Regions from separate parts of the Rhizobium sp. 268 genome, predicted to be linked through region 2. Evidence: predicted binding sites of a transcription regulator. Region 2 holds the regulator's gene; each other region holds the start of a gene.
The links. The regulator PhoB, encoded in region 2, activates phosphate uptake and scavenging genes when phosphate is short. The targets are predictions, from matches to a motif close to TGTCATNNANCTGTCAT.
Positions count from the first base shown of each region.

Region 1: a site for PhoB is predicted at 822-838, ahead of OS035_RS15895 (esterase-like activity of phytase family protein). Genes of this name have one in related genera too.
Region 3: a site for PhoB is predicted at 1,077-1,093, ahead of OS035_RS08020 (DUF1045 domain-containing protein). Genes of this name have one in related genera too.

Region 1 covers NZ_JAPPSO010000007.1:229,440-231,704, reverse strand. Annotated here, with positions in the region: gene OS035_RS15900 (NAD-dependent epimerase/dehydratase family protein) at 1-700, shown strand, start outside; gene OS035_RS15895 (esterase-like activity of phytase family protein) at 995-2,265, shown strand, end outside.
Region 2 covers NZ_JAPPSO010000015.1:80,452-82,716, forward strand. Annotated here, with positions in the region: gene pstB (phosphate ABC transporter ATP-binding protein PstB) at 1-142, shown strand, start outside; gene phoU (phosphate signaling complex protein PhoU) at 187-900, shown strand; gene phoB (phosphate regulon transcriptional regulator PhoB) at 1,038-1,721, shown strand; gene OS035_RS26285 (GcrA family cell cycle regulator) at 1,999-2,265, opposite strand, start outside.
Region 3 covers NZ_JAPPSO010000003.1:291,828-294,092, reverse strand. Annotated here, with positions in the region: gene OS035_RS08025 (alpha-D-ribose 1-methylphosphonate 5-triphosphate diphosphatase) at 1-277, opposite strand, end outside; gene OS035_RS08020 (DUF1045 domain-containing protein) at 291-986, opposite strand; gene phnE (phosphonate ABC transporter, permease protein PhnE) at 1,129-2,265, opposite strand, start outside.

The DNA.
Region 1 (2,265 bases), on a different contig from region 2:
TGCAAGCTTCGTCTTCACCAGCACCACCAGCACCTTCGGTGCGGCATTGACGCCGGCCGCGGGCCAGCCGGCCGCATGGATCACCGAGGAGGTACTGCCGGTTGCCAAAAACATCTACGGCGTGACGAAACTCGCTGCCGAAGGCCTGTGCGAACTCTTCGCCCGCAAATCCCGCCTGCCGGTCGTCATTCTCAGGACCTCGCGTTTCTTCCCCGAACGCGACGATGATCCTGATATTCGCGGCGGCTATTCGACAGAGAATGCACAAGCCAACGAGCTTCTTCACCGCCGCGTCGACATCGCCGATGTGGCCGGCGCCCATCTGCTGGCGCTCGATAAGGCACCGGCAATCGGCTTCGGCCGCTACATCATCTCGGCCACGACGCCATTTTCGTCGGACGATCTCGCCGAGATCAGGCGCGACGCGCCTGCCGCCGTCGAGCGGTTGTTTCCAGGTGCGGGTACGCTCTATGCCGAGCGCGGCTGGAAGATGTTCCCTAGCCTCGGTCGCGTCTATGTCAACGCCCGCGCGAGGCGGGAACTCGGCTGGCAGCCGCGCTATGATTTTCGTTTCGTGCTCGATTGCCTCAGCGACAAAAGGGAATGGCGCAGCCCGCTGGCGCTCGATGTCGGCTCGAAGGGCTACCACGACGAGGTCTTCACCGAAGGACCTTATCCGGTCGATCAGGCAACGGCCTGAATTGCAGGCTCTCCCGCATAATTCCTTCAATCGGAACCGATTTAAAGATAAAATCATGCAGCACTTCAAAAGTGCTACAACGTCCTTAGCGCGTCCTTTCAGACGCGCGGCGCTGTAGGAGCGTCATCCAGATATCACGATCCCATCCTAGACAGTTAGCCGGGGATATGGGGGACGAGATCCAGGACGTGTTCTGTCTGCGGATCGATCCCAAGGCCGAGGGTGTCATTTGAAGCGGTGTCCAGCCTGCGGGCGGAAACCGCTGCAGGAACGCTTTGACCGAGAGGGTATTTCATGAACAACGTCAGATCATACGCATCGCGGCTGTTTGCTGCGGTTCTCGCGGCATCCGCCGCCATTCCGGCCGCAGCAAGCGCGGAGAATTCCGCCACCCTCGGCAGCCTTACCTTCGTCAACAAGGGCCTGGTCGGCATCGGCCGCATCCCGGCCAATCAGCGCGACAAATTCGGCGAAACCTTCGGCTCCGGCTCCGGCATGGCGATCGATTCCGCCGCCTGGAGCCGCGATGGCGCCGGTTACAAGGGCACGCTCTACCTGTTGCCCGACCGCGGTTACAACGCCGTCGGCACCGTCGACTATCGGCCGCGCCTGAACACCATTGCGATCGGCCTGACACCGACCGCTCCGGGTGCGGCGCCAGAGAACGGCAAGGAGCAATCCGGGGTCGATGCGAAACTTGTCGATTCCACCCTGTTTGTCGATGACAAGGGCGGCGACATGACCGGCCTCGACCCGGAATCCGGCGTCCGCGCCGCCGCCGGCGACTTTCCGACGCTGCCGCGGGCTGTAAACGGCAAGATCGCGCTCGACAATGAAGCCATCATCCGCATGACCGACGGAAGCATGTTCGTCAGCGACGAATACGGCCCCTATATCTATCGCTTCGCAGCCGACGGTCACCTGCTCTCGGCTACCCAGCCGCCGAAGGCGCTGTTGCCGATGCGCAAGGGCGCGCTGAGCTTCGCCTCCAACAATCCCGGCCCCGGCGCATCCGCTCCGGATCCGAAGGACCCGGAGACCGGCCGCCAGAACAACCAGGGCCTTGAAGGCATGGCGATGACGCCGGACGGCAAATTCATCATAGCAGTGCTGCAGTCGGCAGCCCGCCAGGATGGCGGCGATTCCGGCTCGACCCGCCAGAATACCCGCGCCATGATCTATGACGCCGCCGATCCCGATCACCTGAAGCTGGTGCACGAATATGTCGTGCCGCTGCCGGTCTTCAAAGATGCCAAGGACAAGACGGTGATCGCGGCAGAAAGCGAAATCGTCGCTCTTTCCGACAAGACCTTCCTGATGCTTGCCCGAGACAGCGGCAACGGTCAGGGCCTGAAGGGCGACACCTCGCTCTACCGCAAGATCAACATCGTCGATCTCTCCACTGCGACCGATATCGCCGGCAGCGATTTCGATGCCGGCAAGCCGATCGCGCCGAAGGGCGTCGTCGATCCTTCGCTGACGCCGGCGACGCTGACGCCTTTCATCGACATCAACGACAAGGCCGAGCTTGCCCGCTTCGGCCTGCACAATGGCGCACCGAACGA
Region 2 (2,265 bases):
CATGCAGCAGGCCGCGCGCGTCTCGCAGCGCACCGCCATGTTCCACCTCGGCAATCTGGTCGAGGAGAACGACACCGACAAGATGTTCACCAATCCCGACGATCCGCGCACCCAGGACTACATCATGGGTCGCTTCGGCTGATTTTGGCGTCACCAAGCCTTCCCGTTATTCGAGGATAAAGCCCCATGGCATCGACACATATTTATTCTGCCTATGATGATGATCTGAAGTTCCTGTCCAGGCGGATTTCCGAAATGGGCGGCCTGGCCGAGCAGATGGTCGCCGAATCCGTCCGGGCGCTGGTCAACGGCGATACCGCGCTGGCCCAGAAGGTGATTTCCGACGACGTGATCCTCGATCACGCCGAGCGCGAAATCGGCGACAAGGCGATCGTCACCATCGCCCGCCGTCAGCCGATGGCTTCGGACCTGCGCGAAATCATGGGTTCGATCCGCATCGCCGCCGATCTCGAACGCGTCGGCGACCTCGGCAAGAACACCGCCAAGCGCGTCATCGCCGTGCAGAGTACCGGCGTCCCGCGCAAGCTCGCCCGCGGTCTCGAGCATCTGTCCGAGCTGGCGCTCGTCCAGCTCAAGGAAGTGCTCGACGTCTACACGACACGCGCCGCCGACAAGGCGAGTGCGATCCGCGAGCGCGACAACGAGATCGACGCGATGTACACCTCGCTGTTCCGCGAGCTGTTGACCTACATGATGGAAGATCCGCGCAACATCACCAGCTGCACGCATCTTCTCTTCTGCGCCAAGAACATCGAGCGCATCGGCGATCACGCCACCAACATCGCCGAGACCATTTATTACATGGCGACCGGAGCACAGCCGGAAGGCGACCGTCCGAAGGACGACAGCGCCAACACCGTCGGCGCGGTCACGGAATAACCGCCTAAACCAGACGATTGCGCGCGCGCCCATGTGGGGCGCGCGAAAAGGTCGCAGCCAATTTTTATGAATTTGCGCAGGATGCATTGCTTAAATCACCCCCGGTTTAAGGATCATGCGCGAGGAGACCGACACGCATGATCCCGAGAGTTGCAGTTGTTGAAGACGAGGAAGCCCTGAGCGTGCTTCTTCGCTACAATCTCGAAGCTGAGGGCTTCGAGGTCGATACCATCCTTCGTGGCGACGAGGCCGAAATCAGGCTTCAGGAGCGCACGCCCGACCTTCTTATCCTCGACTGGATGCTGCCCGGCGTCTCCGGCATCGAACTTTGCCGGCGACTGCGCATGCGACCGGAAACCGAGCGCCTGCCGATCATCATGCTGACGGCGCGCGGTGAGGAGAGCGAGCGCGTCCGCGGATTGTCGACGGGCGCCGACGATTATGTCGTCAAGCCTTTCTCGACCCCGGAACTCGTCGCCCGCGTCAAGGCGATGCTGCGCCGCGCCCGCCCCGAGGTGTTGTCGACCGTGCTGAAATGCGGCGATATCGAACTCGACCGCGAAACCCACCGCGTCCACCGCAAGAGCCGCGAAGTCCGCCTCGGCCCCACCGAATTCCGCCTCTTGGAATTCCTGATGTCGTCGCCCGGCCGGGTCTTCTCCCGCTCGCAGCTCCTCGACGGCGTCTGGGGCCACGACATCTATGTCGACGAACGCACCGTCGACGTCCATGTCGGCCGCCTGCGCAAGGCGTTGAACTTCTCCAACATGCAAGACGTCATCCGCACCGTCCGCGGCGCCGGCTATTCGATGGAAGCCTGAGGGGTTTCCATCTTTTGTGCCGGTGTCGGCCCCTCACTCTAACCCGACCGGGGTCGAGCCACTCGTCTCGACCCGTCCTTCGGACCCCCTTAAACGGGGCGAGGAGACGTGTCCTACGTGACGTTGGAGAGGGACCGAGAGGTCGCGGCATATCCCCTTCGCCGCGCAAGCGGGGAGAAGGTGCCGGCAGGCGGATGAGGGGCAGCCACACCCAGCCCACTCGCATAAAAAAACGGGCCACTCGGCCCGTTTTCGAATTCTCTGCAATGTCGCCCGCTCAGCTCGCCCGCGCGGCCGCGCGGCGGCGTTCGTTCACCGGCTGGTAGGCTAGCTTCTGGTGATAGCTGCAATAGGGCGAGTTGTCGGGGGATTCGCAGCCGCAGAAGTGGAAGTCGTCCTTCAGCGGATCGCCGACCGGCCATTTGCAGGTGCGTTCGGTCAGTTCCGTCAGGCCGAGGCGGCGCGAGATCGGCACGACCACGTTGCCCTTCGGCACGTATTCCATTTCCTCGACCGTTTCGATCTCGATCTCTTCCTTCAGCAT
Region 3 (2,265 bases), on a different contig from region 2:
TGGTGATGCCCGATGTGACGATCTGGGCGTCATGCGCCTGGACCGCGGCTGTCTTGTTCCAACGGATGCCGGGACGCGGCTGATAATGGCCTTCGAGATGGTCGGTATGCAGCTCGACGAGGCCGGGAATGACATAGTCGCCTTCGAAATCTTCGCCGGCTACCGAGCTTCCTTCGGAAATGTCGGCGATCTTGCCGTCGCGAATGAGGATCGAGCCTGCGAGGATGTTATCCTCGAGAACGATGCGGGCGTTGGAAAACACGGTCTCTTTGCTCATCTCGTCGGGTCTTTCAGCTTTTGGCGCCGGAAAGCGGCAGCCAGGAATGAACTTTGAACGGGGCGCCGCGCGTCTCCTCGGTGAAGACGGCGAGGCCGGAAATCGTAAGCGGCCGGCCGGTGAAATCGGCAAAACGCTCGGTCAGAATGGTTTTCATCACCGAGGCGCGTGGCTCGGGCACCTGGCCGGTGAGCGTCATGTGGAAGCCGAAATCCTCCATCACATAAGGATAACCCCAGCGCTGCAGATTGGCGCGCTGGCTGTCGCTGAGCTTCTCCGGGTTGCGCCGCGCCATATCGGCCTCGGTAAGCGCTGCGCGGAACGGTTCGAAGGATCTTACCACCTTCGCGGCGAAATCCTGAAGCGGTTGATGAACAGAACCGGGAACGAGGGCAAAAAAACGGCCGAGCTGGCCGAGCACCAGCTTGGGAATCTCGAAGGCTTCAGTGCGCGCGGCAAACTCCTCGACGACGGCCATAAGATCCCTCTCGGTGACCGAAGCGGCGAGCGAAAACGGCGCCTTGATCGTCGCGTGAAAGCCGTAGCGGCGCGGATCGGCAGTCAGCTCGAACTGCTCTGCCGCACCGAGCCGCTCATGCTCCGGTGCAGGATAGGTCTCGTCACTGAAAGCATCGCGGCCGAGCCAGAGCGAGGCCGCGCCGGTCAGGGGATCATCCTTCGGCGGCGAAAAATAGAGAGCGTAGCGCAAGGCTTTTATCCTGGGGATCGTCGAACGGGGAGCGCAATGTGCAGTGATTTGGCGGCGAACCGCAAGCAGGCTCCCGGCTAAAAGATTTCCGTGACAGAATGATGATGGCGGCAGCGCCGCCACGGCCTTTCCAGCCGATGGATCAGTGGGTTTTCGTGCCCATCAGCCGGTGGCGCAGCGCGTTCGAGGCGGCGTCGAAAAGGAAGACGACGATCAGGATCAGGATGACCATGTAGGCGACGTTTTCCCAGTTGGCGTTGGTGCGCATCGCCTCCCAGAGTTTGAGACCAATGCCGCCGGCGCCGACGGCGCCGATAATCGTCGCGCCACGCACGTTCGATTCCCATTGGTAGAGCGTCTGGCTGACGATGACGGGAACGATCTGCGGCATAATGCCGTAACGATGGACCAGCACGGTTTGAGCGCCGGTCGATTTGATGCCTTCCCGCTGCTTGTTGTCGATATTCTCCAGCCCTTCGGAATAGAGCTTGCCGAGTGTGCCGGTCTCGGTGAGGAAGATCGCGCCGCTGCCGGCAAGCGGGCCGGGCCCGAAGGCGCGTGTCAGGAACAGCGCCCAGATCAGCATGTCGACCGAACGAAGGAAGTCGAAGAAACGCTTGAGGATCTGATTGAGGAGCCGGTTCGGCGTGATGTTGCGTGCCGCCAGGAAGGCGAGCGGGAAAGCGGCGAGCGACCCCAGCAGCGTTCCGAGGAATGCCATGACGATCGTCTGGAAAAGTTTGGTCCAGACGTCGCCATGCTGCCATTCGCTGTTGTTCCAGATGTCGTCGAAGGCGAGCGACAGGTTGGACTGGTCGGGCTTGATGCGCGGCCCGGAGACGATGAGGCCGACGACCTCGCCGAGCGGCTTGTCGAAGAAGGACGACTGCGTGTCGAAGATGAAATTTGCCCAGCCGATGAAACGTTTGCGGATCTTCACTCGGTCGACTGAGATGCTGACATTGCCGGCAAATCCGAGATCGGCAAGCACATTGTCGTTATAGACGGTCATCCAGCCGGGCACTGGTCCGACCACCTCAGGCGCACCGCTCGAAACATCGACCGGAACGGTGATGCCGTGGGCGGTGACGACCGTCTGGCTCTTCGAAACGGTGACCGTACGGCTGGTGCCGCTGATCGACACGGTGATGCTGCCGTCGGGATTGTTGACCAGCCAGTCCGGATGCGGATTGTCGCCGAGCGGCGAGAAGCGCGGATAGCGGATGTCGATCGAGCCGTCGTCCTCGATGCGGAATTCCGGCTGAACGTCGTAGCTCAC